DNA from 3 places in the Rhizobium sp. FG113 genome. Region 2 is predicted to be linked to each of the others. Evidence: predicted binding sites of a transcription regulator. Region 2 holds the regulator's gene; each other region holds the start of a gene.
The links. The regulator LexA, encoded in region 2, represses DNA repair genes until DNA is damaged. The targets are predictions, from matches to a motif close to TGTTCNNNNTGTGTTCNG.
Positions count from the first base shown of each region.

Region 1 (10,585 bases), on a different contig from region 2:
ATGAGCGCGATGGGGTTCTTGGCCATGGCCTGGCCGACATCGCGGGCGGCTTCGGGGCCGTGGCCGAGCTCCTTGGCGAGCGCGCCGTAGGTGGTGGTTTGGCCCCAGCGCAGGCGGCGGGCGGCGGCGTAGATGTCGCGGAAGAAATCGTCCTGGCCGGCGAGATCGAGCGCGAGATCGGAGAAGTCGATCGGCTCACCGGCGAAGTAGCGTTGTACGGCGGCGATGGCTTCCGCAATGTCAGGCGTCGGCGTTGCCGGCTCGGCATCGGGGACGCGGCGGAGCAGCAGGCGTTCGGTTCCATCAGCGCTTGATGTCGGCAGCTGGAAGCGGGTGATGCCGATGGCGTTCCATGCGATGCCGCAGAAACCGCCCGCGGTTTCGAAGATGGCGTAATGCTGAGCTTGTTGGGCCATGGGTCTCGCCTCCCGATACTGAAGCTGCGGCCGTATGATCGGCCTCACCCGAAAATCGTACCTGACGGCTACGAATTCAACCCGTTTCTTGCGCGTCGGGAATTTGCGATCAGCCGCGTGCCTGGCGGGGGGCGGCCTCGTCTTGCGCAGGCTTGGCCAGATCCGGGCGCAGCTTGGCGAAGACGGCGTCGAAGCCGGCGGCGATCTTTGGCGGCTCGTAGCGACGTGCTGCCTCAAGGGCTGCGCGCGACAGCGCGGGGATGGCCTCGGGCTTGGCCGCCATGGAGGCGATCTCGGCGGCGAGCGCCTTGTCGTCGCCGGGATCGAAGAGATAGCCGTCTTTGCCGGGATCGATCGATTCAGGAATGCCGCCGGAGCGGGCGCCGATGACGGGGACGCCTTGCGCGAAAGCCTCGATCACCACGCGGCCGAAGGGCTCGCGAAAGAGCGAGGGGACGACGAGAACGTCGATCTGAGGGAAGAAATCCTCGGGCTTGGTCCAGCCGAGGAACTTCGTATTCTCGCCCGGAAACTTCTGCGGCAGCGACTTCGAATAATCGCTCTTGGCGCTGCCGGCGATGACGAAGCGGACATTGTGGTCGTTGACGAGCCTATGGGCGGCGCGGGCGAGCGTATCGAGGCCCTTCACCGGATCATGCACGCCGATGAAGCCGAAGCGCATCGGCCCTTCCGGCGGCTTGCGCGGCTCGCTGCGGGCAATCGGCGGAACGGCGCCGGGGACGCGGTGGGTGCTGGCATTGGGGAAATAATCATGCTCGGTGTGGCGGCCGATGATGAAATCGGTCTCGCCGATCACGGCATCGACATAGCGCGAGAAGAATTTCTTGCCGTAGGAGGAGACTTGGCAGGAGGAGCAGGCGCGCACGCAATTGTCGTCGCCGCGCCGCATGCTGGCCTTCCAGCAGAGCAGAAAGGCGCTGCGAAGGATATGGCAAACCGGCACGCCTGAGCGCTTGGCGGCCGCCCAGGTGGCGACGTTGATGTTTTCGATGCTGTCGGTCACCACGATATCCGGCTTGAACCGGCGGATTTCGCGGCGCATGACGAGATAAGCGCGCGGATTGAAATTCTCCAGCGCGTGCCAGATCAGCTTCTTCCAGCCTGGCCGGGGAAGCCGGTAATTCCAGTCGATATTGAGCGTCTTCAGGCGGTGCACGGGCACGCCGTCATAGACCTCGTGCTTGTCCTCGCCCGAGACGTTGACGACTTCCAGCTCGTGGCCTGCCGCGATCAAGAGCTTGGCGACCATCATCGCCGAAATCGGGCCGCCGCCATCGATAAAGGGCGGAAAGGCCGCGCAGGCCATCAGGATACGCATCTACAGTCTCCCGGCATCGATCTTAAATGTTCTTCTTTTGTTCTTGATTTCCTCAATTCACCTGATACCATCCCTGCGTTCCCTGGATAGACAGAGGCGGGGCGGATGCTCCGGTGGTTGGTCATGCACGAACAGAACACGCAATCGTCCTTCGATTTCGCAAGCCGCACGATGCACCCGAAATCGTCAAGATTTGGCAAAGAAACCCTGTTTTTCGCGATCCTGCCGGATCCCGACGCGCGCCAGGCCTGCCTGGAGATACAGGCGCGCCTGCAGAGGGAGCATGACGGGCTTCTCTCACCGATGGCGCCCGAGCGGCTGCACGTCTCGCTCTATGGCGTTGCGAGCGCCGAGAAGATCAAGGACGAGATGATCTTCGCGGCTTGCCAGGCAGCATCTGAAGTCGATGCCTGCCGTTTCGATCTCAGCTTCGATCATGTCGCAACATTCAGGACGGCGTCGCGCAACGCCATCGTGCTCTCGGGCAATGGCGGTCGGGAACTTCTGCGACAGTTGCATATCCAGATCGGTATCGAGATGCATGCGATCGGCTGCGACCCGCATGTGAAAGCCGATTTCCAGCCGCATGCGACGCTGTTTTACGCCGACGAGACGGTGGCAAAGACCGCGCTTGCGACGCCTGTTGTCATGCCCGCGCGGGAGTTCGTGCTTCTGCACAAACGGCCGGGTGAGCCGAACTACGAGCATGTGGAAAGCTGGCCGCTCAGCGAACGCGGCTGACACCTTGCCTCATGTATCGGAACGCGCTTAAAGCTGCTGCAGCAATGACAGCAGCAGCGGAGACGAAAATGGATAGGTCCGAGATCATCATTTCAGGCGATACGGCGGGAATGGAGTGGCGGCTGCCGGTGCTGCGCTTCAAGGGTAGCGACCCGAAGGCGCCGAAGATCTATATCCAGGCGGCGCTGCATGCCAACGAGCTGCCGGGCACGGCGCTGGTGCATTTCCTCTGCGAGAAACTGCGCATGGCCGAAAGCGCCGGCGAAATCCTGAGCGACATCACAATTGTTCCGCATGCCAACCCAATTGGCGCGGCGCAATCGCATTTTGGCGAGCTGCAGGGCCGGTTCGATCTTGGGACGCGCACCAATTTCAACCGCGAGTTCCCGCTGATCTCGGTCAACGATCGCGACGGCCTGGTGGCCGAGCTCGACCGCTACAATGCCGTCGACCGGTTGAAGCGGCAGCTGATGCATATGGCGCTGGAAGCGGACCTGGTGATCGACCTGCATTGCGACGATGAATCGCTGCAATATGCCTATATCGACGAGGCCTTCTGGCCGGAGGCGGCCGATCTTGCCGCAGCGCTCGACATGGAGGCGGTGCTCTTGTCGGATGGCGAAAGCTCGGCCTTTGAAGAGGCGATCGGCTATGCCTGGAAGCACGAAACGCAAGAGAAGAAGACGCGGCTGCCCGGCAAGCTATCGGTCACCGTCGAGCTTCGCGGCATGCGCGACGTCTATCCTGAGATGGCAAAGAAGGATGCCGAGGGGCTGTTCAACTTCCTCGCTGCACGCGGCGCCATCGCTCATCAGGTTACGCTTGCGCCCTTCACCGGCCCTGCCGTGCCGCTCGACAATATCGAGATGATCCGCGCGCCTGAGGCCGGCACCGTGCTCTTCCATCGCAATATCGGCGAGGAGATCAAGGAAGGCGAGCTGCTGGCGACCATCCTCACCCGGCCCGGCATGGCCGATGGCGCGATCGAAGTGCGTGCGCCGCAGGCGGGTCTGATCGTCACCCGCACCTCGTCGCGTCTGGTGCGCCGCCGCGCCGACCTGATGAAGATCGCCTGCGGGGCGGCCAGCAAGGTTGTGCGCAAGCCGGGCGCTCTTGAGAATTGATTGGGAAGAACCGAATGACCGTCACCATCTATGGCATCAAGAACTGCGACACGATGAAGAAGGCCCGCACCTGGCTGGAAGAGCACGACGTCGCCTATGATTTTCACGACTACAAGGCTTCAGGCATCGACCGGGCGCATCTGGAAAAGTGGACGCAGGAAGCCGGCTGGGAAACGGTGCTCAACCGCGCCGGCACGACCTTCCGCAAACTGCCGGATGATGCCCGCGAAAACCTCGACCGCGAGAAGGCGATCGCGCTGATGCTGGAGCAGCCGTCGATGATCAAGCGGCCTGTTGTCGAGGCTGACGGCAAGCTTCTGGTCGGCTTCAAGCCGGAGATCTATGGCGGGTTCTTCAAGGGCTGATCAAATGTCGAAGACGACGCGGGCAACGCAGGTTCTGGAGAAGGCGAAGGTTGCTTTCACCGTCCACACCTATGAGTACGATCCAAACGCCGAGCGCATCGGGCTGCAGGCGGCCGAAGCGATCGGCGAGGAGCCGCACCGCGTGTTGAAGACGCTGATGGCCGAGGTGGACGGCAAAGCGGTCTGCGTCGTCGTCCCCTCCGATCGCGAGGTCAGCATGAAAAAGCTCGCCGCTGCCTTCAAGGGCAAGTCGGCCAACATGATGAAGCCGGCGGATGCCGAGCGCCTGACCGGCTATCACGTGGGCGGCATCAGCCCCTTCGGCCAGAAGAAACTCGTGCCGACGGCGATCGAGGAAGCAGCGATGGGCGAAGCGCTCGTCTACATGAATGGCGGGCAGCGCGGATTGCAGGTGCGGCTTGATCCGAAGGATGCGCTCGCAGTGTTGAAGGCAACGGCCGCGGCGCTGGTGGCGTGAGCGAGTTCCGGCCTCAACCCTTCCATTTGGCGGCCCAGTCCTTCAGCGCCGCCCGCGCCTTGTCCGGCCACTGCTTGACCGGCGGGCGAACGATGATCTTCTTGTTGAACGGCTTCCAGGCCAGATAGACGGCGCGGCTGTCGATATCAGCGACGAGGATCGCCTCCTCTTCCGTACACATATGCGGCGTGCAGGCCATGCCGGTAAAGACACTGCCATCGAAACTGCCGCTGCCGACGCCGGTGATGCTGCGCTCATACTGTTCCTTGTCGGCACCCAGAAGAGCGTAGATTTCCTTTGCCACCGCCGCGTTGGAGAAGAGCTCCGCCGGATGCGCCGCCTTGTGATCGCGCAGCGCGTCCCAGCCCTTTGCGGCATTGGGCGTGAAGGCGACGTCGGCCAATGGCTTGAAGCCGTCGGGCGCAGTCCAGGACCATTGCACGCCGGCGCGGCCGGGGATCGGCTGCGAGGAAAACAGCAGGTGATCCCCCTTGTTTTCGACTTCCAGCCCGACGTAATCGTCCGGCTGCCCGTCGAGACGCGGAACGGCGCCCGGTGAGAAGGACAGCACGAAGCGATCGCCCGGGCAGGCATTGCCGCCATTGGACGAGGAGCCGATGGCAACCGGGACGTTGCCGACAACCGCCATTTCCTCGATCATCAGATAGGCATTGGCCAGCAGCTTGCGGCCGTCAACCGCCAGCGCAAGCTCGTCATCCTGCTTCACGATCTCGACCTTGTGGCCGAACATGGTCATGCCGAGTTCGCCAGCGACTGCCGCTGCCGGCAGGGAGAGCCCTGCCGCGGCCAGTATCCCCATCAGCTGTCTCATCCGCTCCCCACTTGCCCGATGTCCCCTTAGGACATCTGAATATGCACGGTTGAAATTGGCAAGGGCCGCAAGCTTCAATTTCGCCGCAAAGGGGTCTAAGTCTGATGGCCTGTCCGTTCGTTTCAGAAGGTGATCGATCATGAACTACATGCCGCAGGGCGATAACGCCGTGGACCCCATCAAGCTCGACAAGCTCGCCGAAGTCGCCGTCAAGGTCGGGCTGCAGCTTCAGAGCGGCCAGGATCTCGTGATCACCGCGCCCGTCGTGGCGCTGCCGCTGGTGCGGCAGATCACCAAGCACGCCTATATGGCGGGTGCCGGCCTGGTCAGTGCCTTTTATTCCGACGAGGAATCGACGTTGGCGCGCTATCAATATGCCAATGATGCGAGCTTCGACCGGGCGTCCAGCTGGCTCTACGAGGGCATGGCGAAGGCCTATGCGAACGGGGCGGCGCGGCTTGCGGTTGCCGGCGACAATCCGATGATGCTCTCCGAGCAGGACCCCGCCAAGGTCGGCCGCGCCAACCGGGCGATGTCGACGGCCTACAAGCCGGCGCTCGAGAAGATCTCCAATTTCGACATCAACTGGAACATCGTCTCCTATCCGAACCCGGCCTGGGCAAAGCTGGTGTTCCCCAACGATCCCGAGCCGATCGCGGTCGCCAAGCTCGCCAAGGCGATCTTCGCCGCCTCGCGCGTCGATGTCGAAGACCCGATCGCGGCCTGGGCGGAGCACAACGCCAATCTCAGGAAGCGTTCCAGCTGGCTGAATGGCGAGCGGTTCTCTGCATTGCATTTCACCGGCCCGGGCACGGACCTGACCGTCGGGCTGGCCGATGGCCACGAGTGGCACGGCGGCGCCTCGACCGCCAAGAACGGCATTACCTGCAACCCGAATATCCCCACCGAAGAAGTGTTCACGACGCCGCATGCCCTGCGTGTCGAGGGGTATGTGTCGAGCACCAAGCCGCTGTCGCACCAGGGCACGCTGATCGACAATATTCGCGTGAAATTCGAGGGCGGCCGGATCGTCGAGGCGAAGGCGTCGCGCGGTGAAGAGGTGCTAAACAAGGTGCTCGATACGGACGAGGGCGCGCGCCGGCTCGGCGAAGTGGCGCTGGTGCCGCATTCATCGCCGATCTCGGCCAGCGGCATCCTGTTCTACAACACGCTGTTCGACGAAAACGCCTCGTGCCACATCGCGCTCGGCCAGTGCTATTCCAAGTGCTTCCTCGATGGCGCCAGCCTCAGCCAGGATCAGATCAAGGCGCAGGGCGGCAATTCCAGCCTGATCCACATCGACTGGATGATCGGCTCCGACAAGGTCGATATCGACGGCATCAGGGCCGATGGCTCGAAGGTGCCCGTCATGCGGCAGGGCGAGTGGGCGTAACGGTCCAAGCCACTTCACGCATAGCGGCCGGGTTTGCCCGGCCGGAATTCCGGGTCAGCGGTAATAGATCACGTGTCCGCCGTTCAGCGCCCGCTGCACCTGGATGACATTCTTCAGCGCGATGCCGCGATCGGCGATCGCCTGCATCAGATGCCTGTCGGCGCTGACGGTCGCCTGCGCTTCGCGGATGCCTGATGGCATGGGGTGGCGCAGCGATAGCGGCAGCGATTGCTCGCGCTGTGAGAGCGAGGTGATGCGGATGGCGGTGACGCTGTCGTTATAGGCCTTGCCGAAAATGAACTCGGACACTTTCGACTGGCCCGCCAGCGCCGGCGCGGCAGGCAATGCGCCGGAGAGCGCGCCGGCAAGGGCGCCGACCATCAGAAGAGCGGGCAACATTCTTTTCAAGGTATTTCTCCAGGTCGCATCATGAAGCGGCTGAAATCGCCGCGCCTTTGCTTCCACATAGGCGCTTTGCCGCATTTTTTAAACGCCCGGCCGAGGGCGTCGCGACCAATATTTGGTGATCGACGCGTAAGAACGTGCCCTATGTCGGCAAGATCAAAACAGGCTGCCCTGCTTCGGCGGCGCTGCGGGATCGGCTGCCTTCGGCTCCGAGGCTTTGCTACCGCGCTTTCTGGCGCCGGCTGGCGGCTCGCCGCCCTCGGTGGTGATCGCGCCGATGCGGCCATCGGAGAATTCGATCGAGATGCCTGAGCCCGCCGACAACATCGCTGCCTCGGAAACCGGCCGGTTGTCCTCGTCGCGAATGACGGCATAGCCGCGCTTCAAGACGTTCTTGTAGGAGAGCGATTGCAGCATGCGCTCCTGCGCAGATAGCTCGCCGCGCGCCCGCACCAGCTGGTGGCGCACCGCCGTGTCGGCGCTGCGCGAGAGATTGGCGAGGCGGTCGCGCATGCGCGATGTCTGGCTCTTCAGCCGCGATGGCAGCGAGGCGAGTGCCGCGTCGGCGCGGCCGATGCGCGATTTCGAGCGGTCGATCAGCCGCTCGACGGTGCGTTCCGCCCGCGTCATGCGCTCGTTAAGCATCTGGCGGCGCTCGGCGATCCGGTTGGACAACATGTCGGGGCGCAGATGCGCCGCCGTGCGCTCGAAGCTGCGGCGCTTGTTCAAGGTGTTGAGCTCGAGGCCACGGCCAAGGCCTGATGCGGCCTCGTCGAAGCGGCGGCGCGGCAAAGCCAGAAGCTGGTCGAGCGAGGGCAGTGCCCGCATCAGTGCCCGCACCTGCTGCCGGCGCTGGTCCATCTGCCTCAGCGTGCTGCCCTGCAGCCGGGCCGCAAGCCCCGAGAGCTGCGCCTCCAGCTCCGCCTTGACCGGCACCGCCATTTCGGCGGCCCCCGTCGGCGTCGGGGCGCGAACGTCGGCGGCGTAGTCGATCAGCGTCCAGTCGGTCTCGTGGCCGACGGCCGAGATCAGCGGGATGCGGCTTTCGGCGGCGGCGCGCACCACGATCTCGTCGTTGAAGCTCCAGAGATCCTCGAGGCTGCCGCCGCCGCGCGCGACGATCAGCACGTCTGGACGCGGCGTTGGCCCATCGGGCGCGAAACTGTTGAAGCCGCGAATGGCGTTCGCCACCTCCTCGCCCGAGCCCTCGCCCTGCACCTTCACTGGCCAGACGACGACATGCACGGGGAAGCGATCGGAGATGCGATGCAGGATATCGCGGATGACGGCGCCTGTCGGCGAGGTCACGACGCCGATGACGCGGGGCATGAAGGGCAGTGGCCGCTTGCGGGCGGGATCGAACAGTCCCTCGGCGCCAAGCTTGCGCTTGCGCTCCTCGATCAACGCCATCAGCGCGCCGGCGCCCGCCGGCTCCAGCGTCTCGATGACGATCTGATACTTGGAAGAGCCCGGGAAGGTGGTGATCTTGCCTGTTGCGATCACTTCCATCCCCTCTTCGGGGCGGACTTTAAGTCGCGAAAAGCTCGTCTTCCAGACCACGGCATCGATGCGGGCGCGGTCGTCCTTCAGCGAAAAATAGGCGTGTCCAGACGAGTGTGGGCCGCGATAGCCGGAGATCTCGCCGCGCACGCGCACCTGATCGAAGGCCGTCTCGACGGTCCGCTTGATCGAACCCGACAGTTCCGACACCGAATATTCGGTGAGATTGCTCGGCGAATCATTGTCGAAGAAGCTGCTCATAAGGCTGTTCTAGCCGAAGAAGAGCGCAAAGGCAGCCCCGTGCGCGGGGAGGTTTTTCGTTCGCTGGCGCTGTTCGATGCTGCATCTCAACGAAAACAATCGCGCTGTTTCAATAGCTTGATGGATCGGCAAGACAACACGACGTCTCAAGCCAGCGCGCGATTTTCCCCGTTTTGCATGGTGGCACCATGATTGCGGAAGAAAACCAAGGAGCTTCCCATGTCCGATCGCTTTGCATCTCACACACCCTCGCTCACTGGCCCCGCCAGCACCGGCTTTCCGATCACGCCCGACGACACGCTGGCGCTGCCCGAGACCACGCGCGCGCTCTATGTCGGCGGTGGCGGCACTCTCGCGGTGGAGATGGCATCAGGCGCATTGTTGACCTTCGAGGGCGTGGCTGACGGCGTGCTTTTGCCGCTGCGCGTGTCGCGCGTGCGCGCATCGGGCACCACGGCGAGCGGTCTCATCGGCCTCGTTTGAATATCCGGCGCGCCGCTTGTTTCTGGCTCATGAAATATATGGAACCGCGAATATTGCCGGTGCGTTAATTGTTCGTCAAAGCCAGCGGACGTATAGTGAGGTGATTCGGGAGACCCTGATGATTGCTCTGACCGCAACAGCAATTGGCATCGCAACAGCGCCGATGCGCAACATCTTTTCCATGATTCTCGTGGGCTTGCTCATCTGCGGAAGCTATATCTGTGCGGCGCTTTTCGGGCCGACCTCGATCATCGATCTCGCCGTCGCCATCCTCTTCTACAATATCAGCCTGCTCGCCTGCCTCGTCGGTCTGCACCTGATCGGGCGCGCCCGCAAGAGAGCGCGCCTCGTCTGATATCCCTCACGATCCGACGATAATCACGATCCGCTGGGCACGTAGCGGAAGAACTGCACCGGCGAACCCTCCTGCTTCGGCAGCGGCTGCAGGTAGGACGGGATATTGCCCTTTTCCAGCTGTGCGTAGAGACCATCCGGCTTCATCTTGGCGATCTCGCGGGTCTGCGCGAAATCGGGGCAGAAGGCGAGCGTCGTCACGCCGGTGCCGCGAATGAAGGCTTCCGCATCCGCGGGTGTCGCGAGGCCGATATGCAGTTCAGTGAGCATGCCGCCCTGGTTGCGGTGGTACGGCGCGGAGAGGATGCGGTTTTGCGTGAAGCGCAGAATATGAACGCCCATGTCCGAGGGTGCGGAGACGAGGCCGGGCGGTATCGACGCCAGCGGCGCGACCACCTCGGGCGAGGCGCAGGTGAGCTTCTCCTTGGCCTCGGCCAATTCGGCCTGGGTGTTGTCGAGACGCGAGCCGATGAAGCCGCCGACCAGCCCCCAGACCGAGGCAACGCTCAGGAGTACGGTCAGGATATAGCTCAGCGCGGCGGCGCCATTTTCGCGATCGGCGTTGGAGACGCGGCGTATGTCGATGATCAGCAGCGCCAGAGGAAAGACGGCGAGCTGGTTGGCGAAGGTCGAGCCGCGAACCTGGACGAGCGAGATCCCGAAGCTGATGCCGAGCAGGCAGAGCAGAATGAGATGGATGCGGACGCGATCGGCATGGAAAAGCCGGAAGACGCAGACGGCGATGCCGAACAGGCCCGTCGCGTAGAAGAAGCCGAGCGTATAGGGATCCTGCCGCATTGCGCCGAAGATCGACTGCGCTTCCTGGACATTGTTGAGCCAGAGATCGATCAGCATCGGGTCGAGATCGGCAAGCGGATTGCGCAGGCATTGCGG
Region 1 is NZ_JBMDKV010000002.1:216,405-226,989, forward strand. It holds gene ACODTZ_RS08125 (methylated-DNA--[protein]-cysteine S-methyltransferase) at 1-416, opposite strand, end outside; gene ACODTZ_RS08130 (glycosyltransferase) at 526-1,755, opposite strand; gene ACODTZ_RS08135 (2'-5' RNA ligase family protein) at 1,879-2,496, shown strand; gene ACODTZ_RS08140 (M14 family zinc carboxypeptidase) at 2,541-3,620, shown strand; gene ACODTZ_RS08145 (ArsC family reductase) at 3,635-3,985, shown strand; gene ybaK (Cys-tRNA(Pro) deacylase) at 3,990-4,463, shown strand; gene ACODTZ_RS08155 (Ivy family c-type lysozyme inhibitor) at 4,477-5,283, opposite strand; gene ACODTZ_RS08160 (aminopeptidase) at 5,435-6,688, shown strand; gene ACODTZ_RS08165 (hypothetical protein) at 6,743-7,096, opposite strand; gene xseA (exodeoxyribonuclease VII large subunit) at 7,250-8,854, opposite strand; gene ACODTZ_RS08175 (spike base protein, RCAP_Rcc01079 family) at 9,074-9,337, shown strand; gene ACODTZ_RS08180 (hypothetical protein) at 9,456-9,692, shown strand; gene ACODTZ_RS08185 (hypothetical protein) at 9,716-10,585, opposite strand, start outside.
Region 1: ACODTZ_RS08135 (2'-5' RNA ligase family protein) is a predicted target of LexA. The motif match lies at 1,783-1,800, and genes of this name have one in related genera.

Region 2 (10,585 bases):
TTGTAGGCGCCCTGGTACTCGGCCACTTCCTCGCCCATGACGAAGACGTTGTCGTCGGCGCGCATTTCCTCGGCCATGGCGTCGCGAAGCGCTTCGCGCACGGTCATGGAGACCATTTCGGTGCCGGCGGGGATTTCAGGATCGTTCGGAACCTGAGCCTTGGGCTCGGCCGGAACCGGCGCTGCTGCTGCAGCGGCGGGCGCTTCGGCAGCCTTGGGTGCTTCGGCGGCGGCCGGTGCGGCAGCAGCAGGTGCAGCCGAGATGTCGGATGCGGATTCGCCGTCCTGCAGGAGCACAGCGATCTTGGCGTTTACCTTGACGCCTTCGGTGCCGGCGGCAACCAGAAGCTTGCCGATGACGCCTTCGTCGACGGCTTCGACTTCCATCGTCGCCTTGTCGGTTTCGTTTTCGGCAATGATGTCGCCGGAGGTGACCTTGTCACCTTCCTGCTTCAGCCACTTGGACAGCGTGCCTTCTTCCATCGTCGGAGAGAGGGCGGGCATGAGAATATCGATTGGCATGGGTCTACCCTCCCCGATTACAGCAGAATGTCGGTGTAGAGCTCGGATGCATCCGGCTCCGGTGCGGCCTGGGCGAAGTCGGCGCTATCGGCGACGATGTCGCGAACGTCCTTGTCGACCGCCTTGAGATCGTCCTCTGAGGCCCAGCCCTTTTCGATGAGGCGTGCCTTGACCTGCTCGATCGGATCCTGCTCGGAGCGCATCTTCTGCACTTCTTCCTTGGAGCGATACTTCGCCGGGTCGGACATGGAGTGACCGCGATAGCGATAGGTCAGCATTTCGAGAATGATCGGACCCTTGCCGGAACGGCAATGCTCGAGCGCCTCGTCGGCCGCAGCCTTGACGGCGCGAACATCCATGCCGTCGACCTGGACGCCGGGAATGCCGAAGCCGGAACCGCGCAGCGAGTAGTTCGACTGCGCCGTGGCGCGGGCCGTGGAGGTGCCCATGGCGTAACGGTTGTTCTCGATGATGTAGATGATCGGGAGCTTCCAGAGAGCAGCCATGTTGAAGCTCTCGTAGACCTGGCCCTGGTTGGCGGCGCCGTCGCCGAAATAGGCGATCGAGACGCTGTCATTGCCGCGATAGCGGTTGGCGAAGGCGAGACCGGTGCCGAGCGACACCTGGGCGCCGACGATGCCGTGACCGCCGTAGAAATGCTTCTCCTTGGAGAACATGTGCATCGAGCCGCCCTTGCCACGGGAATAGCCGTCGATGCGGCCGGTCAGCTCGGCCATGACGCCGCGTGCGGTCATGCCGGTTGCCAGCATGTGACCGTGGTCGCGGTAAGCGGTGATGACCTGGTCACCTTCCTTCTGCGCCATCTGCATGCCGACGACGACAGCTTCCTGGCCGATATAAAGGTGACAGAAACCGCCGATGAAGCCCATGCCGTAAAGCTGGCCCGCCTTCTCTTCGAAACGGCGGATGAGCAGCATTTCGCGATAGGCCTTGAGCTCTTCGTCACGATCGAAATCGGCCACCGGGCCACCATTCGATGCCTTGGCTGCAGGCTTTGCGCTTGTCTTACGGCTGGAAACGGTCGCGTTTTTTCGCGGAGCCATTCAACCCTCCCTATGGGTTTATCGGTTCTTGGGTGGTGCGCACCATAGGGAAGAAATTTCGCCGCAGCAATGCCATAATTGCATGGCTCGTATTCAGCGGTAAAGCATTGATAAATATCAATTTATTTCGATTAACCGGAATCCGGTTAATTCGAATAATGATTGAATATGACGATCTCGTCGGCGCGGGAGAAGTTCAGCTGCAGACGGGCCTTCTCGTCCAGCATGTCCTTGTCCATGGAACCATCACTTAGGAGCGCCACCTGCTTTTCAAGGTGCTCGCGCTTATTTTTAAGCACCGCCAGCTCTCTTTCGCGCGTGATGCGCTGGCGCTCGAACACTTCGGTCGCGCGCAGGCCGTAGTCGCCATGGATGCAATGGTAGCCGAAGTAGGAGAGAAACGCGACCGCCATCGCCGGGATGACGAAACGGCCGATCTTTTTCTTCTTATGATGCTTGGTCCACATACACGCATTCTCGAAACGCATTACCCTTGACCAGAAGACTACCGGGCAGAGATTAACCGTCCGTTGACTATGAACGTGGCGCAACAAAAAACCCGCGCCGGTTGGGGCGCGGGTTCCAAATGCTTGATTTCAGCCAAATTCCTGAATTCGGGCGATTAGCCGCGAAGGATCGAACGGCCGGCGTACTGCGCCTGTGGGCCGAGGCCTTCTTCGATGCGGATCAGCTGGTTGTACTTGGCAAGACGATCCGAGCGCGACAGCGAGCCGGTCTTGATCTGACCGCAGTTGGTCGCGACAGCGAGATCGGCGATCGTGGAATCTTCGGTTTCGCCAGAACGGTGCGACATGACGGCGGTGTAGGCTGCCTTGTGCGCGGTGTTGACGGCGTCGAGCGTTTCCGTCAGCGAACCGATCTGGTTGACCTTGACGAGGATCGAGTTGGCGACGCCCATCTTGATACCGTCGCGCAGGCGAGCCGAGTTGGTGACGAAGAGATCGTCGCCAACCAGCTGAACCTTCTTGCCGGCCAGATCCGTCAGAGCCTTCCAGCCATCCCAGTCGTCTTCAGCCATGCCGTCTTCGATCGAGATGATCGGGTACTGGGCAGCGAGCTGTGCCAGGTATTCAGCCATTGCGCCCGGCTCCAGCGTGCGGCCTTCGCCTTCGAGAACGTACTTGCCGTCCTTGAAGAATTCGGTCGAGGCGCAGTCGAGGCCGAGATGGATGTCTTCGCCAGGCTTGTAGCCGGCTTTCTCGATCGACTTCATGATGAAGTCGAGGGCTTCAGGAGCGCTCTTCAGGCCCGGTGCGAAGCCGCCTTCGTCGCCGACGTTGGTGTTGTGACCCTGGGCCGCGAGTTCCTTGCGGAGCGTGTGGAAGACTTCCGAGCCCATGCGAACGGCTTCGCGGATGGAATCAGCGCCAACCGGCAGGATCATGAATTCCTGGAAGTCGATCGGGTTGTCGGCATGCGCTCCGCCGTTGATGATGTTCATCATCGGAACCGGCAGCAGGTGAGCGGAAGCGCCACCAACGTAACGGTAGAGCGGCAGGCCGGCAGCTTCGGCGGCAGCCTTGGCGACAGCGAGCGAAACGCCGAGGATGGCGTTGGCGCCGAGGCGCGACTTGTTCGGCGTGCCGTCCAGTTCGATCATGATGTTGTCGATCTGGATCTGGTTTTCAGCGTCGATACCGCCGATGGCGTCGAAGATTTCCGTGTTGGCGGCTTCGACGGCCTTTTCGACACCCTTGCCGAGATAACGCTTGCCACCATCGCGGAGTTCGACGGCTTCATGAGCGCCGGTCGACGCGCCCGATGGAACGGCGGCGCGGCCCATGCTGCCATCTTCGAGATAGACATCGACTTCGACGGTGGGGTTACCACGGCTGTCGAGAATCTCGCGGGCGATAATATCGGTAATAGCGGTCATCGGCTCTTCTCTGCTTGAGGGGTGGATAAATCGTTTGAAATTCGTCTTTAATCGAAGATGCGCAAATTACAATGCCAGTTTGGGGCCGTTTTGCGCATGCTTCGCCGCTTTATTCCTCGTGGCCTAATACACGAACGTGTCAGTCTTTTGAACGTCAGCCCTTGGCGATGGCGTCGAAGGCCAGAAGCTTCTCCAGCAGGCGCGGCATGTCCTTGAGATAGACCATGTTCGGACCATCCGACGGCGCGTTATCGGGATCTTCGTGCGTCTCGACGAACACACCGGCGACACCGACGGCAACAGCGGCACGCGCCAGCGTTTCCACGAATTCGCGCTGGCCGCCACTGGAGCCACCCTGCCCGCCCGGCTGCTGCACCGAGTGGGTCGCATCGAACACGACAGGGGCACCCATGGCTTCCATGATCGGCAGCGAGCGCATGTCGGAGACCAGCGTGTTATAGCCGAAGGAAGCGCCGCGTTCGCACAGCATGATGTTCGGGTTGCCGCTGGCATTCAGCTTGGCCAGCACGTTCTTCATGTCCCAAGGCGCCAGGAACTGGCCCTTCTTGACGTTGATGGCACGGCCGGTCTTTGCGGCGGCGACCAGCAGGTCCGTCTGCCGGCTAAGGAAGGCCGGAATTTGCAGCACGTCGACGACAGTGGCGACTTCGGCGCACTGCTCCTCGGTGTGGATGTCGGTGAGAACGGGGAAACCGTATTCCTTCTTGAGATCGGCGAACACTTCAAGCGCCGTTTCAAGCCCGATGCCGCGCTGGGCCGACAGCGAGGTGCGGTTGGCCTTGTCGAAGGAGGACTTGTAGACAAGGCCGATACCGAGCTTGTCGCAGAGCTCCTTCAGCGTGCCGGCGATCATGAAGGCATGGTCGCGGCTTTCCATCTGACAGGGGCCGGCGATCAGCGACAGCTTGCCGGTGTTGGAAAACACCACACGGCCGGCGCCTTCGCCAACGGCCACTTCGGAATTGGTTTCAGTCATCGTTTCTCCTCGAAGGCGAAGAGCGCGCCCTGGCCGGGTGCTGCCTTCACCAGAATTCGATTGTTCTTGCGTGTATAGGTGATCCCGTTAGCAGCCAAATGCGCCTCTGTCACGGCGAGATCGGCAACGGAAAAGACAATCGCCGCGCCGCGCAGGCCGCGATCGGCCTTGGGCTCGGCGAGATCGTAGTAAGCGTTCAGACCATCCGGCGAAAGGATATTAATGCGGGCGTTGCCGGCATCCAGGCTGACGCCGAATGCCTCCTCGCGGAACGCCTGCGCATCCGACGCCAGCTGCAACAGCGGCGCGAACGCCTTGGGATCGGACGACGAGAGCACGATCGACAGGATACCCAACACACCGTTTGCGTGCTTTTCCAAGGCCTTGCGGTCGCTGGGCAGCGGGTTGACGCGCTGGCAGGCGAAGAGGAAGAAATCGGGTGCGCGCAGATCGGCCGCGAAAGCCAGGCGGAACGCCGCGGTCGCTTCAGAACCATCCGGCATCTTCATCTGCCGGGCGAACTGCAGCATCTCGCCGCCGCTCATGCCATCGTCGATGAAGCGGGTGTGATCGCTATCGGCATCCGGCGTGCCGAAAACGATCGCCGACAGGCCGTCGTCGCCGCAGCGGAAGCGAAAGGCGCGGTCGCGAGCGGTGAAAACGTTGCCGTCACCGATGGCCGCCTCGTATGTCTCCAGGCTGGTGATGCCGAGCGGCTCGATATAGGTTTTGTCGGCGAAGAAGACGCAGGCATTCTCGGTGCCAAAAGGGTGCCGCGCATCGGCGGCGACGGTGAAGCCCAGCTTGCCCAGGCGCTCGCGCGCCATCTCGATGTTGACGACCGGCAGCACCACGTGGTCCAGGGGATGGGGGTCACTCATCGGCAAATCCTCCCGAAATCGGCAGAGATGTGCGCTGGCTTTCGCCACAATGCAAGAGGCCGGCGCGGTTAAATCGAATGAAGTGCAAAATCGCGACGATTCCGAGCCAAGTTTTACGAAAATTTAGGCACTTGCGGAACACATATGGAACATATAGTGTCCGTTCTGGCTTTGTTTCACGACTCTGGGGTTCATTTCGATGCTGACACGCAAGCAACAAGAACTGCTTCTGTTCATTCATGAGCGGATGAAAGAGTCGGGCGTTCCGCCATCCTTCGATGAAATGAAGGATGCACTCGATCTCGCATCAAAATCCGGCATTCACCGGCTGATCACCGCGCTGGAAGAGCGCGGCTTCATTCGCCGGCTGCCGAACCGAGCGCGCGCGCTTGAGGTCATCAAGCTGCCGGAAGCCTATAATCCGAGCCTGCAGCCGCGACGCGGCTTCTCGCCGAGCGTCATTGAAGGCAGCCTCGGCAAGCCGCAGCCGGTGGCCGCAGCCCCTGCCCCGAAGGCCGCGCCGAGCGCCGACAACGGCAACTCAGCGTCCGTTCCCGTCATGGGCCGCATCGCCGCCGGTGTGCCGATCTCGGCGATCCAGAACAACACCCACGACATCACCGTCCCCGCCGACATGCTCGGCTCCGGCGAGCACTACGCGCTCGAGGTCAAGGGCGACTCGATGATCGAAGCCGGCATTTTCGACGGCGACACCGTCATCATCCGCAACGGCAACACCGCCAACCCCGGCGATATCGTTGTGGCGCTTGTCGATGACGAGGAAGCGACGCTGAAGCGCTTCCGCCGCAAGGGCGCCTCGATCGCGCTGGAAGCCGCGAACCCGGCTTACGAAACGCGTATTTTCGGGCCCGACCGCGTCAAGGTTCAGGGCAAGCTCGTCGGGCTTATTCGCCGGTATCACTGAGTGGTGACGTCACTAGTTGGTGACGGATCATCGCTGAAGCTGTCGTTGCGCCAGTCATAGGCGCGATGACGCATCCAGGGACGACCGAGGCTTTCATAAGCGGTTTTGACGACAGGCGCCCCCTGCTCGTCGATGCGGATTTCGACGGCGCCTGATCGCCTGAGGGTTTCGCCGGTCAATAGCATTGCGCCGGAACGGCATGTCGCCTGGCGCAGACGGACAGGCGTGATGACGATATCGGCCACATCGCAGGCGGGACCGAGATAGGCGGCGTTTTCGAGCGTTGCGATGATGTAGCCGCTGTCGAGCGATGTTACGCACCAGGCCGTCTTGAGGCACTGAAAAGCGCTGTCATTTGTGGACGCTGCGGCATCGCGCATCATGGCGCGGGCTTCGCCTTGTTGTTTCAGTGTCAGCCTTGGTCGTGGCTCTCCCCTCTTCGGGATGGGCAAGGCCTCGCCTTCAAGCATGTCAGGCGGCTTGTGTTCTTCGATCGCGAGCGCGCGTTGCCATTGCCCGAAGATGAAGTCGGGCGGGCGTTCGCGGTTGCTGGCGAGACTGTCGCCTGTAACTGCTGCCACGAGGCTTCCGTCCTCGGAGACGACCAGCTCAGGCGCAGATGCCGCAGGCAGCAGAACAACGACGAGCGTTGCAAGCGCGGCCCCCACAGCACCGATCCATCGCAGCCGTGTCCGCATCAGCCCCCAGACTAGGAAGCCGAGCACGGCGATCGCGAAATACCACTGCGGTATCCGCCCGATATCGACACTGCCGCCCCAGCCGGAAACCATCTTGGCGATGTCGATCACCAGATCCAGCCCGAAGCCCGCGACGGTCCATAGTGGCGCGTCCAGACCAAAGGGCGTCGCTAACATCGCGAGCATTCCGAAAGGCATGACGATGAAGGAGATGACGGGCATGGCGAGCAGGTTGGCGGGAAGGCCGTAGCCGCTCAACCTGTGAAAATGCTCGATCGAAAACAGCGCCGTCGAGAAACCGCCGATCATCGAGGTCAGCGCGATGCCGCCGAAGAAGCGAAGCGTGACCATGACCGGCTTTATCGCGGGATGCGTGAGAAGAACGCTTTCGCGAGGCCGCCTCCTGGTCCAGACAGCAAAGCCCGCGACCAGCGCCAGTGTCGCGGCGTAGGACATCTGGAAGCTGGGACCGAGCACCTCCGATGGGGACATCAGTATGATCAGCAGCGCCGAGAGCGCGATGTTGCGCAGGCTGATCGAGGGGCGATCGAACAGCACCGCGACAAGCATGATCGCCATCATGATGAAGGCGCGCTCGGCCGAGACCGCGAAGCCTGAGATCATGTAATAGGCCGTCAACGCCAGAAGCGCGCTGCCGGCGGCGAACTTCTTGGTCGGATAGGCCTGCGCGAAGCCAGGAAACAGTCCAAAGAACAGCCGCAGCCCGACAAAGCAGATGCCGGCTGACAGGGCCATGTTGAGGCCTGATATCGCCACGATATGGGCGAGGCCGGATTGGCGCAGCGCCTCCGTCGTCTCGTTGGAGATGGCACGTCTCTCATCGGTGACCAGCGAGGCGGCGAAGGCGCCGGTATCATCAGGCAGGATGCTGCGGATGCGGTCGCCAATCCGGCTGCGCAGACCGTAGAGCCATTCCACGGCGCGATCGGCGGCAGAGAGATCGGCGATATCGGTCTGCGACGCGATGGTCTGCGGCATGCCGTAGAAGAAGCCGTTGGCGCCGATGCCGTCGAAATAGGCAGAGAAGGCGAAATCGTTGAGTTCGGGGAGCGCAGGTCCTGCCGGCGGCGTGAGGCGCACGCGGCCGGTCAACCAGCCACCGACCCCAACGGGCGCTCCTGCGCGCGCGACCAGCGAGACCTGCTGTGGCGGCCGCTTGAGAGAGGGCTCGTCCGTGCGCGTTACCCTTAAGATATAGCGCCAGCGGCCGTTGTCGTCGCCCTCGCGCCGTTCCACGCGGCCGGTCACAGTCGTCGTCACCGCTGTATCAAGCACGACGGTATCAGCGCGCCAGGTCTCGAGTTGCGCCGCGAACATGCCAAGGACGACTAGCAGGCCTGATATCGCCACACGGCGGGTGGCAACGCGCGCAGCGCCCGCCAGAACGAAGACGAGACCAAACAGCACAGCCCAGGCAAGGAGCCGTGAGGGCGGGATATCGACAGCAAGGCGGAACCAGGCGATGGCGCCAGCGCCGAGGAAGATGGGCGACGCCAGGAAGAAGCGGCCGTGATCGAATTCCGTGCTGAACGCTTGTGCTGCAACGGCTGCCTGGCGGCCGATCCCTCGGCTTGCGCGACTCAGAAAACCCGACGTCGACTGCGTCAACGGCGCGCGCGTCATTATGGCACGGGCATTTTGCCCTGGTACGGCCGGCAAATTGGCAATTTGCGCCGCTTCGGGTGGCATCAAAACGACGTGACTGGCATTCAACTCCGGCATGCAACGACACCCGAAAGCCACCCTGACCTGCAATCAGAATGAGGCCAGCGGAACCGAAACGCAACTATAATCGTTTGAATTCAAACGGGAAATAAAACCATCGAAAATGTCAGGATTATCATTGGCTTCCGCTATGCGGAGACGGCATCTCAGCAGTGCTCAAAAGTTGATACTGCGATGCACAAAATGGCATCACGGTAACTTGGCATTAGGCGCGCGATCATATAGCTATCGCAGACGACGCTTAACCCTATGGCGCTTTTAAGGCGCCAACCGCCAGTTTGGAGGATCAGAATGACGGATCAAAGCGCAACACTAAAACTCGGTGAGAAAACGGTCGACCTGCCGGTCAAGAGCGGCACGATCGGACCTGATGTCATCGATATCGGCGCCCTCTACAAGAACACGGCTTCCTTCACGTACGATCCTGGTTTCACCTCGACCGCATCCTGTGAATCGAAAATCACCTATATCGACGGCGACGAGGGCGTTCTGCTCCATCGCGGTTACCCGATCGAGCAGCTGGCCGAACAGGGCGACTTCCTCGAAGTCTGCTACCTGCTCCTCTACGGCGAACTGCCGACGGCCGCGCAGAAGAAAGACTTCGACTACCGCGTGACGCACCACACAATGGTGCACGAGCAGATGAGCCGCTTCTTCACCGGCTTCCGCCGCGACGCGCATCCGATGGCCGTCATGTGCGGCTGCGTCGGCGCCCTGTCGGCGTTCTACCACGACAGCACCGACATCACCGATCCGCACCAGCGCATGGTCGCTTCGCTGCGCATGATCGCCAAGATGCCGACGATCGCCGCCATGGCCTACAAGTACCATATCGGCCAGCCCTTCGTTTACCCTAAGAACGACCTCGACTACGCGTCCAACTTCCTGCGCATGTGCTTTGCCGTTCCTTGCGAGGAATATGTGGTCAATCCGGTGCTTGCCCGCGCCATGGACCGCATCTTCATCCTGCACGCAGACCACGAGCAGAACGCTTCGACCTCGACCGTTCGTCTCGCCGGCTCCTCGGGCGCAAACCCGTTCGCCTGCATCGCAGCCGGCATTGCCTGCCTCTGGGGCCCTGCCCACGGCGGCGCCAACGAAGCGGCTCTCAACATGCTGCAGGAAATCGGCACGGTTGACCGCATCCCTGAATACATCGCCCGCGCCAAGGACAAGAACGATCCGTTCCGCCTGATGGGCTTTGGCCACCGCGTCTACAAGAACTACGACCCGCGCGCCAAGATCATGCAGAAGACCACGCATGAAGTGCTAGGCGAGCTCGGCATCAAGGACGATCCGTTGCTCGACGTCGCCATGGAACTCGAGCGCATCGCGCTGACCGATCCATACTTCATCGAGAAGAAGCTCTATCCGAACATCGACTTCTATTCGGGTATCACGCTCAAGGCTCTCGGCTTCCCCACGACCATGTTCACCGTTCTGTTCGCTCTCGCGCGCACCGTCGGCTGGATCGCACAGTGGAACGAAATGATCGAGGATCCCCAGCAGCGTATCGGCCGTCCGCGCCAGCTATACATCGGCGAAGCGCAGCGCGACTACGTTCCGGTTTCCAAGCGTTAATCTCGACGCATCGAAGCTTAAAAAGAAACCCGGTCAGTTGTGACCGGGTTTTTTGTTTTTCAGCACATGGAGCACGATTTCCGCGGCGTGGACGCCGGGCGGTTTTTCGGTCTGCATCCGCTCCCAGACGAGATCGTATCCCTCCATCATCGAGCGACGCGGCAAGGTGTCGGATGAGAGCTTCTCGGCCCAGCGGGTGAAACTCGCGCCGCGCACGACTTCGTTGATATATTCGGGCACGACCGCGTAATCGGCGACGAGGTTCGGGATCGCCG
Region 2 is NZ_JBMDKV010000003.1:199,370-209,954, reverse strand. It holds gene ACODTZ_RS11255 (pyruvate dehydrogenase complex E1 component subunit beta) at 1-521, opposite strand, end outside; gene pdhA (pyruvate dehydrogenase (acetyl-transferring) E1 component subunit alpha) at 539-1,585, opposite strand; gene ACODTZ_RS11245 (FtsB family cell division protein) at 1,732-2,052, opposite strand; gene eno (phosphopyruvate hydratase) at 2,208-3,482, opposite strand; gene kdsA (3-deoxy-8-phosphooctulonate synthase) at 3,637-4,479, opposite strand; gene ACODTZ_RS11230 (VOC family protein) at 4,476-5,360, opposite strand; gene lexA (transcriptional repressor LexA) at 5,560-6,285, shown strand; gene ACODTZ_RS11220 (ComEC/Rec2 family competence protein) at 6,279-8,726, opposite strand; gene gltA (citrate synthase) at 9,021-10,310, shown strand; gene lpxB (lipid-A-disaccharide synthase) at 10,344-10,585, opposite strand, start outside.

Region 3 (10,585 bases), on a different contig from region 2:
CTCTTCCGGCTTGTCGTCATAACCGTCGAAGCGCTCGTCGAGAAACGCCGGAATGACCGTGCCGCAGGCGCCCGCGAAGCGCTTCAGCTGCGTCAGGTTCATGATCGGCATGATGCCGGGAACGACGGGAATGGTGATCCCGGCCGCCCGCACCTTTTCCAGGTAGCGCTCGAAATTGTCGTTGTCGAAGAAGAACTGCGTCAGCGCCCGGTTGGCGCCATTGTCGGCCTTGCGCTTCAGCATGTCGATATCGGCGGCGACGTCGCGGCTCTCGGGATGCTTTTCCGGATAGGCCGAAACCGAGATTTCGAAATCACCGAGCTCGCGCAGGCCAGCGACCAGCTCGGAGGCGTTGGCGTAGCCACCCGGATGCGGCGTGTAGGGCGCACCGACGCCATCGGGTGTGTCGCCACGCAGCGCCACGAAGTGCTTCACGCCAGCCTTGCGGAAGCTCTCGACGACGCTGTGCGTCTCTTCCTTGGTGGCGCCCACGCAGGTGAGGTGCGAGGCGGTGGCAAGCGGCGTGGAGCTGATGAAGCGCGACACGGTCGCCAGCGTCGGCGCCTTGGTCGTACCGCCAGCGCCGTAGGTCACCGACACGAAGTCGGGGTTCCAGTCCTGCAACTCGCTGACCGTCTTCCAGAGCTGGCCCTCGGCCTCTTCCGACTTGGGCGGAAAGAACTCGAACGAGATGCCGATCCTGTTGCGCGCGTCCTGGTTCAAAGCCATGTCAGTCTCTCCCGGCAAATGTGGGTGCGGCGTGATCGCTCTCGGCGGAGGCCATCAGGCGCCTGGGGTCGCGCGCGAGCCAGATGGTGACTGTAAGCCCCTGCCCGCTCTCGTGCCCCGGATGAAGATCGACGACCTGCTCGATATCGAGCCCCGCCTTGCGCAGCCAGTCGGTCATCGACTGGTGCGAGAAGCCGAGACGCACATGCGCGTGGTCGTCACGAAGATATTCCAGCGTGTGAGGCGCCAGATCGATGATGACGAGCCGTCCGCCCGGGCGCAACATGCGTGCCGCTTCCCCAATGGCGATTTCCGGCTGGTCGAAGAAGTGCAGAACCTGATGGATCGTCACCAGATCGAAATCCTGCGCCTCGAAAGGCAGGTTCAGGATATCGGCATGGCGCACCGAAGCCTTGGTGATGCCTGTCCGGTCGAGATTGGCACGGGCGACGCTCAGCATGTCGCGGCTGGCATCGACGCCGATCGCGCGGCGGTAGAGGCCTGAAAGAAGCTCCAGGATGCGGCCGGTGCCGGTTCCGAGATCGAGCAGCGAATCGATCGGCTGGCTGCCGAGCAGCCGGATCACGGCGGCATCGACCTCCTCGTCGGCGGCGTGCAGGCGGCGAAGCTCGTCCCACTCGGCGGCATTGCGGCTGAAATAGGCCTGCGCCCGCTCCGAGCGCTGACGCTTGACGGCATCGAGCCGCTCTCCATCGCGCAGAATGACAGGATCGTTGTCGGATGCATGCGCCAGAAGATTGCGAACGAAGCTCGCCGCCTTCCCCTCCTGCCGCAGCCGGAAATAGGCCCAGGCGCCCTCCTGATAGCGATCGATGAGATCGGCTTCGCCAAGCAGCTTGAGATGGCGCGAGATACGCGGTTGGGATTGTCCGAGAATTTCGGTAAGATCGGTCACGGTCACGTCGCCGGCGGCAAGCAGCGCCAGAAGACGTAAGCGCGTCGGCTCACCCGCCGCCCGCAGCACGTCCACCAACGCATCCAAACCTAGCCTGACGGGTTCACCCATATCCGATCCAATCAACATATAAAGATATCTTTATGTGAAATGATTTGGTCGTGCAAGCGGGATTTCGATCGGTTCACGAAATTCCCTGCGCAAATCGCGACATCTCTCCTTACAAAAAAGCCCCGGCGAACCGGGGCTTTTCTCGAGTTGCTCTTCTGAACAAACCTTATCGCGTCAGGCGCTTGTAGGCCTGGCTGCCTGGGTTCAGCGCGTCGGGGCCGAGGCGGCGAACCTTGTCTTCTTCATAGTCCTCGAAGTTGCCTTCGAACCATTCGACATGGCCGTCGCCTTCAAAGGCGAGGATATGCGTCGCCAGGCGGTCGAGGAACATGCGATCGTGGCTGATGATGATGGCGCAACCGGCGAAGGCTTCGAGCGCGCTTTCCAGCGCACCGAGCGTTTCCGTATCGAGGTCGTTGGTGGGTTCGTCGAGCAGCAGAACGTTGCCGCCGGCCTTAAGCATCTTGGCGAGGTGAACGCGGTTGCGCTGACCACCCGAGAGATTGCCGACCTTCTGCTGCTGATCGCCGCCCTTGAAGTTAAAGGCGCCGCAATAAGCACGCGAGTTCATGTCGAACTTGCCGAGCTTGATGACTTCGGCGCCGCCCGAGATTTCTTCCCAGACGGTCTTGTTACCGTCAAGCGCATCGCGGCTCTGGTCGACATAGCCGAGATGAACGGTGTCACCGATGCGGATCGAGCCGGCATCCGGCTTTTCCTGGCCGGTGATCATCTTGAACAGCGTCGACTTGCCGGCGCCGTTCGGGCCGATGATGCCGACGATACCACCCGGCGGCAGCTTGATCGTGAGATCGTTGATCAGCGTGCGGCCTTCGAAGCCCTTGTTGATGCCTTCGAGCTCGATGACCACCTGGCCGAGACGCTCGGACACAGGGATGATGATCTGCGCATCGCCGGGGCGGATGTTTTCGGCCGCGTCGACCAGCTGTTCGTAGGCCTTGATACGGGCCTTCGACTTCGCCTGACGGGCTTTCGGGCTGGAGGCGATCCACTCCTGTTCACGCGACAGCGCCTTCTGGCGGCCGGCTTCTTCGCGGGCTTCCTGCTGCATGCGCTTGGCCTTCGCCTGCAGGTAGGCGGAGTAGTTGCCTTCGTAAGGAATGCCACGGCCGCGGTCGAGCTCGAGAATCCAGCCCGTGACGTTGTCGAGGAAGTAGCGATCGTGGGTAATCATCATCACGGCGCCCGGATAGTCGCGCAGGTGCTTTTCAAGCCAGGCGATCGTCTCGGCGTCGAGGTGATTGGTCGGTTCGTCGAGGAGCAGCAGGTCCGGCTGCGAGAGCAGCAGCCGGCAAAGCGCGATACGGCGACGCTCACCACCCGAAAGCAGCGTGACGTCGGCGTCCTTCGGCGGGCAGCGCAGTGCTTCCATCGCCATCTCGACCTGCTGTTCGAGGTCCCAGAGGTTCTGGCTGTCGATGATGTCCTGGAGCTTGGCGCCTTCGTCAGCGGTCTCGTCGGAATAGTTCATCATCAGTTCGTTGTAGCGGTCGAGCACGGCCTGCTTGTCGGCCACGCCTTCCATGACGTTTTCAAAGGCGTTCTTGGCAGGATCGAGATGCGGCTCCTGCTCGAGGTAGCCGACGGTCGCACCCTCCGCGAGCCAGGCTTCCCCGGTGAATTCCTTGTCCTGGCCGGCGATAATACGCAGCACGGTCGACTTACCGGCGCCGTTCGGGCCGAGGATACCGATCTTGGCATCCGGGTAGAACGACAGGTTGACGTTTTCGAGGATCTTCTTGGCGCCGTAGGACTTGTTCAGTCCCGACATGTGGTAGATGAACTGACGTGCCATCGGTAATTCTGCTCCGGGGGAAATTGGTTTGCCGCTATGTAGGCGAATTGGCGCCCGGGGGCAACGCGCCAGCGGCAAAATCCAACCGCTTTGTCGCAGATCACCCGCAGTTTGAGGCTGAAAATCAGCCCGCTCTACCGCAGCGCGGCATGATCGATCCGGAAAAGCTGGAAATCGCTGCGTGTGGGCGGATTGACCCGCTCCAACCCCGGCCAGCCATCCCCACGCGCCAATGCGGCATAAAGCGGCGCCTGCTTCGGATCGGCTTCGAGGGGAAAGCGGCAGACGGCGACATAGTCGAAAGGCGCCAGCGCTTCGCGGCGCAGCTGCGGGTCCGAGGTCATGAACGCCTGGAAGATCCGCTTCATTCCGGGAGATGCACGATGGAACGGCATGGCGGCGACCGAAAAGCCCGATGGCGCCGCCAGGATCAGAGGCATGGCGATCCCTTGCGGCGCGGCGACACGGCCCGGCGGGACGGTTTGAAGCACGGAGAAATCCTGCCGCTCGCACTCGCTCGCCACCATATAGTCGACCTCGTCGAATTTATGCTGAACCGACGGCACCAGCACGAAGAAGACACAAAGCGCGGCCGCAACCGCAGCAGCGGCAACCGCGGAAAACCGGTACATTTTGTCGAACGCCTGTGATTTCATCGTCATCGTCGCGATGACGACGGGAAGGAACACCGGCATTAGCGCGATCGGAAAGCGAATGTTGCGCGTCACGAATAAGGTGAGAACGAGGGCGCCCAACGCCATGAGATAGGCGATTGCTGGTCCAAACGACCGCTCCCGCATTTTGAACCACACCAGCGGACCGACATAGGCGCCGACGGCAGCCGTCAATGCCAGGAGGAGCAACAGATCATATTGACCGTTCTCGTAGAAATACCGGATGCTTTTTTCCTGCCATACCCGGTCGAACCACAGCTCCCGCGACACCGGGTCTATGATGCCGTAAGGCCCAGAAATGCAGGATGGAAAGAGGTAGGCGGCCACGATCAGGACGGCAACGGCCGGAATTGCCAGGCCAACGAGCCGCATGAAAGGCCCCGCGCGATCACTCTGGATCGCCACGCCCGCACCGAGAACGACGGAAAATGCCGACAGCAGGAAAATGTAAGGGGCGGAGAAGGCGTCGCATTGCGTCGAAACGGCAGCGGCGGGGCCGAGGAACGCCATGGCGGACATAAGCGTGACGATCACCATCGAGACGGATGCGGCGACAAGGACGGTGCGCACCCCGGCGACATTTCCGATGTAGCAGACAACGAGCCCGGCATAGGCGATCACGACGAGCGGAAGACACTCAAGCCCGATCACCGTCGAGATCGCAGCACCGGCACCGATCATCAGCCCCCCTGCCCGATCCCATCGCACCAGCCCCGCGGTGATCATCATGAGAGCGACGATCTGGACGTTATGGTGATCAATGCGTCCCGGCGTGAACTCCAGCACGCCCATGCTCATGAGAACGGTGGCGAGCATCAACGACAGCGTGAGCGTCGTTTCCGTCAGCGAAAACCCCGCAAGCAGGCGCCGTGCGGTCGTTGCGACCAGCAGGCAGCAGAGCGAGAGCAATATCGGCGGCCAGACCTGGAAGGCAACGGAGAGCGCCTGCGCGGTCGGCATGAAAGGCTGCAGCAACCAGGCGATTGCGACATAAGGGAGATCGACCAGCCGTGACCAGGGCGACACGTAAGTCGTCGGCATCGAGATGAAGGGAAGCGACAGATCGAACCAATGCCCCTGCGGGGACAGCAGGTGCCGGATCTGGAGTTCGCGCAACTGATCGTCGATATCGCTGACGAACCTTATCCCATCAACGAGATCGAACAGCACCATTGCCAGGGCGGTCGCGTAAACGATCAGGAACATGCGCCATAACGGCATCTCGCCTGCAGCAGTCTGATCGCTTTCACATGCCACCATCTCGGACATCAGTCGCCACTCATGCTATTGGTCACCACCAGCCCGAGACGATAGACGTCAAAAATTGAGATTATCCTACGACCTCAAAATCCCGCAGCGTCGACGATCCCCTCGTTGCAGCCAAAGGATGTCCGGCCCGCTCCCTGGATGAGATCGCCGAGATCCTTGCCCTTCCCATCCCTCGCATCCGCTGAAAGACCGATCGTCAGTTCGCTGATGACGCGGCTGTTGCCGGCGCGGCGGCAGCTCATCTTCACCCGGTCGCCGGCGCCGGGGCCGAAGCTCTTGTCGAATGCCGCCTTGATCGCGTCTCCTGATAGTGACTTGCCGATATTGGCGGCGAACAGTTCCTGCACGGCGGATCCGTTCAGGTCCTCGATCAGCCGCACGGCATCGCCGAAATAGGCGTCGGCGCTCATGCCGGTGCAGGTGCCGTGCTTGATCCATTCATGCCGCTCGAGCGCCGATTGCGTGCCGGGCATCACCTTGTCGAGCGATGCCTTCGTCTCGGCCGAGAGTTTCACCTCCGGCAGATCCCTCCAGTCGCCATCCTTGTCGGCGGAGCGATCCGCGTCGGAAACACCGCAGTAATCCTTGCGCATCGGCCAGAGCCCGTGCAGCGAGAAGTTCTTGGCGTCGTAGCGGTCGCTGCCTTGGCTGGCGCATTCGGCCTTGCGCTGGTTGGTCTGGCAGAAGGCCGGTTGCCAGCTGGCCGCGAGAATGAAGCGCGTGCGCCCGCCGCCCTCCTGCGCAAAAGCGGAGCCGGCCATGATCGACAGCAAGAACAATGCGATGACGCGAAAACCGAGATTGCCCATACCCATCCCCACAAGGAACAATTCATGAACATCAAAGCATGCGGCGCTTCGACAGGCAAGCGGCAAAACGAGGCAAGCGAAAATCTCCGGCACAACCCGCTCCGGCTGTTGCATTTGGCGGATGTTCTGGTCTTCTCCCGCCACGGAGGAAATCATGTTTTCAGAAACCCGGCGCCTCGATCATACAGGCGCTTCACTGGCCTATCACTATCAGCAGCCCGAAGGTGCCGAGCGCGGCATTCTGTTGATCAGCCACGGATTGGCCGAGCACTCGAAACGCTACCAGCGCTTCGCGGAAGCGATGGCCGCGCGCGGCTATCACGTCTACGCCCACGACCATCGCGGCCATGGCGAGACCACCGCACCGGACGCGCCGATCGGTCGCTTCGCAAGGCGTAATGGCGCGAACCTTGTCATCGGCGATATCGAGGCGATCCGCGACGAAGCGGCGACCGAGCATCCGGGCCTGCCGATCATCCTCTTCGGCCACTCCATGGGCGGGCTGATCGCGCTCAACGCAGCCGTCACCTACCCGCGAAAATTCGATGCCGTCGCCGTTTGGAACTCGAACTTCAATCCCGGCCTCGCCGGCCGCGCCGCGCAGGCGATCCTCTTGATCGAGCGCGCCCTGAAAGGCTCCGACGTCCCGAGCGACCTGTTGCCGAAGCTCACCTTCGGCACCTGGGCGAAATCGGTCGCCAACCGCCGCACGGATTTCGACTGGTTGTCGCGCGATCCCGAAGAGGTCGACAAGTATGTGGCCGATCCGCTCTGCGGCTTCGGTGCCTCCGTCTCGCTCTGGCTCGACGTCTTCGAACTCACCTTCCGCGCGCCGCAGAAAGAACATCTCGCCCGCCTGCCGACCGAGACGCCGATCCATCTGGTCGGCGGCGGCCAGGATCCGGCGACGGAGAATGGAAAAGCCATCCTCTGGCTCTCAAACCATTTGAAAACGCATGGCTTCTCCCGTATTAGCACTGAGATATATCAGGACATGCGCCACGAGACCTTGAACGAGATCGGCGCCGACGCGGCCATATCGGCATTCGCCGATTGGTGCGATCAGGCAACCGCTCGGCCCGTGAACGGCTGATCCCGGTCCCCTACCCTAATCAGAGAATTCCGTCATGAGCAGCAACGCGGCACCCGGCACCAGCAACACCCCATCGGAAGTGATGATGGGGCTGATCCTGATGTTCGTCTCGGTGCTGCTGTCGCCCATCATCGACATCTTCTCCAAGCTTGCGATCAGCACGGTCCCCTCCGCCCAGATCACCGCGGCGCGCTTCGGCGTGCAGGCGCTCTGCATGCTGCCCATCGTGCTCTGGCGCGGAAACCTCACCGACATCACCTGGAAGCAGAGCTTCTTCCACGCCATCCGCGGCGCCATCATCACCGTCTCGATGATCTCCTTCGTCACCGCGCTGAAATACATGGCGGTCGCCGATGCCATCGCCATCTTCTTCGTCGAGCCGATCATCCTGACGATCCTGAGCAGCATCTTCCTCAAGGAAAAGATCGGCTGGCGCAGATATACGGCCTGCGGCGTCGGCTTTTTCGGCGCGATCCTCATCATTCAGCCGAGCTTCCAGGAAGTCGGCTATGTCGCGCTTCTGCCCGTCGTCTGCGCGGTCTGCATCGCCATCTCCGCGATGATGAACCGGGCGCTGGCGCAGCGCGAAGACCCATGGGTCATGCAGTTCCACATGAGCCTCTGGGGCCTGCTCATCTGCACCGTCCTGCTCTATCTCGGCCATGGCAGCGGCTCCGATATCCTCGACCCCGTCATCCCCGACACCCGCGCCTGGCTCTATCTTCTCGGCGTCGGCGTCACAGCCGCGATCGCCGGCATCTTCGGCGTCTATGCCTACCGCTCGGCGCCGGCCTCGACGCTGGCCCCGCTGCAATATTTCGAGATCGTCTCGGCCACGGCCTTCGCCTGGCTGGTCTTCGGCGACTTCCCGGATGCGCTGAAATGGCTCGGCATATCCATCATCATGGGCTCCGGCTTCTACATCATCTGGCGCGAGCGCCGCTTTGCATCCAAGCCCGTATCCGATACATCTGAGGAGACGCGGGCACCCTGATCTGATCGTGGGAGGAACATGACGCAGACCCAGCCTAACAGAGCGCCGCTCGCAGGCATTCGTGTCATCGAACTCGCGCGCGTTCTTGCTGGCCCCTGGGCCGGCCAGATGCTGGCCGATCTCGGCGCCGATGTCATCAAGGTCGAAAACCCGGATGGCGGGGATGATACCAGACACTGGGGTCCCCCCTTCGTCGAGGGTGCCGATGGAGAGAACCTCTCGGCCGCCTATTACCACGCCGCCAATCGCGGCAAGCGCTCGATCACAGCGGATCTCCGCAGCGAGGAAGGCCAGGCGCTGGTCCGCCGGCTGGTCGCCACCGCCGATGTCGTCATCGAGAACTTCAAGCTCGGCGGCCTCGTCAAATACGGGCTCGACTACGAGAGCCTGCGCCAGATCAATCCCAAGCTCGTCTATTGCTCGATAACCGGCTTTGGCCAGACGGGCCCTTACGCCAGCCTCGCCGGCTACGACTACATCGTCCAGGGCATGTCGGGCTTCATGTCGATAACAGGCGAGCCCGATGGACAGCCGATGAAGGCGGGCGTTGCCATCGCCGATATCTTCACCGGCATCTACGCGGTCTCGGCGATCGAGGCGGCCCTCATCCACGCGCTGAAGACGGGCGAAGGCCAGCTGGTCGACATGGCGCTGCTCGATGTGCAGTCGGCCGTGCTTGCCAACCAGAACATGAACTACCTCATATCCGGCCGCCCGCCGACGCGCCTCGGCAATGCCCATCCCAACATCTCGCCCTACGAGGTCGTCCCGACCGCCGACGGCTACCTCATCCTCGCCATCGGTAATGACGGCCAGTTCCGCCGCCTCTGCGCCATTCTTGATCTTCCTGGCATCGCCGACGACGAACGCTTCGCCACCAACAAGGCCCGCGTCGCCAATCGCGACGAAGTCCGGCGGCTGGTCTCGACCGAAACGCTGAAATGGGCGAAGTCCGATCTTCTCTCAGCCTGCGAGGCGAACGCGGTCCCGTCAGGCGCGATCAACACCATCGAGGACATGTTCAACGATCCGCAGATTGTCGCGCGCGGCCTGCGCATCGATCTCGAGGATAGCGCCGGCACCGTCATTCCCGGCGTGAGGACGCCGGTCGTCCTCTCGCGGACGCCGCTCAGCTATGAAAGGCCCAGTCCGAGACTGGGAGAGCACCAGGAGGAGGTGCTCGCGGAACTCATCCAATGGGAGGGGAACAAATGAAACGGACAGGCGGAGAACTGATCGTCGAGGCATTGAAGGCAAATGGGGTGAAACGCCTCTCCTGCGTTCCCGGCGAGAGTTTCCTCGCCGTCCTCGACGCGCTCCATGACAGCGACATCGAGGTCATCGTCTGCCGCCAGGAGGGTGGTGCCGCGATGATGGCCGACACCTGGGGCCGGCTCACCGGCGAACCCGGCATCTGCATGGTCACCCGCGGCCCCGGCGCCACCAACGCGACGGCTGGCCTGCATATATCACGGCAGGATTCGATCCCGATGATCCTCTTCATCGGCCAGGTCCAGCGCGATGCCCGCGAGCGCGAAGCTTTCCAGGAAGTCGAGTTTCGCCGCGCGCTCACTGAATACGCCAAGTGGGTCGGCGAGATCGACGACGCGGCCCGCATTCCCGAATTCGTCACCCGCGCCTTCGCGCTTGCCACCTCCGGCCGGCCCGGCCCCGTCGTCCTGTCACTACCCGAGGACATGCTGCGCGACACGGTCGAGGCGCCCCGCGCCAGGCGCTACTCGCGCGTCGAAGCCCATCCCGGCCGCAGCCAGGTCGACGACTTCTATCTGCGTCTGCTGAAGGCCGAGCGCCCCATGGTGATCCTCGGCGGCTCGCGCTGGGATGCCGATGCGGTGGCCGACTTCAAGACCTTCGCCGAACGCTTCAGTCTCCCGGTCGGCTGCTCCTTCCGCCGCCAGATGCTGTTCGATCATCTGCACCCCGGCTATGCCGGCGATATCGGCGTCGGCATCAATCCCGAGCTGGCGCGGGAGATCAAGGAAAGCGATCTGCTGATCCTGCTCGGCTGCCGCATGTCCGAAATGCCATCCTCGGGCTATACGCTGATCGATATCCCCTACCCGCAGCAGCAGCTCGTCCACATCCATCCAGACCCGTCCGAGCTCGGCCGTGTCTATCGCCCGGATCTCGCCATATCAGCCAGCCCGCAGGAC
Region 3 is NZ_JBMDKV010000005.1:59,770-70,354, forward strand. It holds gene metF (methylenetetrahydrofolate reductase [NAD(P)H]) at 1-729, opposite strand, end outside; gene ACODTZ_RS15115 (ArsR/SmtB family transcription factor) at 731-1,756, opposite strand; gene ettA (energy-dependent translational throttle protein EttA) at 1,923-3,572, opposite strand; gene ACODTZ_RS15125 (hypothetical protein) at 3,707-5,515, opposite strand; gene ACODTZ_RS15130 (ribonuclease T2 family protein) at 5,590-6,324, opposite strand; gene ACODTZ_RS15135 (alpha/beta hydrolase) at 6,479-7,417, shown strand; gene ACODTZ_RS15140 (DMT family transporter) at 7,452-8,411, shown strand; gene caiB (succinate--glutarate CoA-transferase) at 8,430-9,626, shown strand; gene ACODTZ_RS15150 (thiamine pyrophosphate-binding protein) at 9,623-10,585, shown strand, end outside.
Region 3: ACODTZ_RS15130 (ribonuclease T2 family protein) is a predicted target of LexA. The motif match lies at 6,338-6,355, and genes of this name have one in related genera.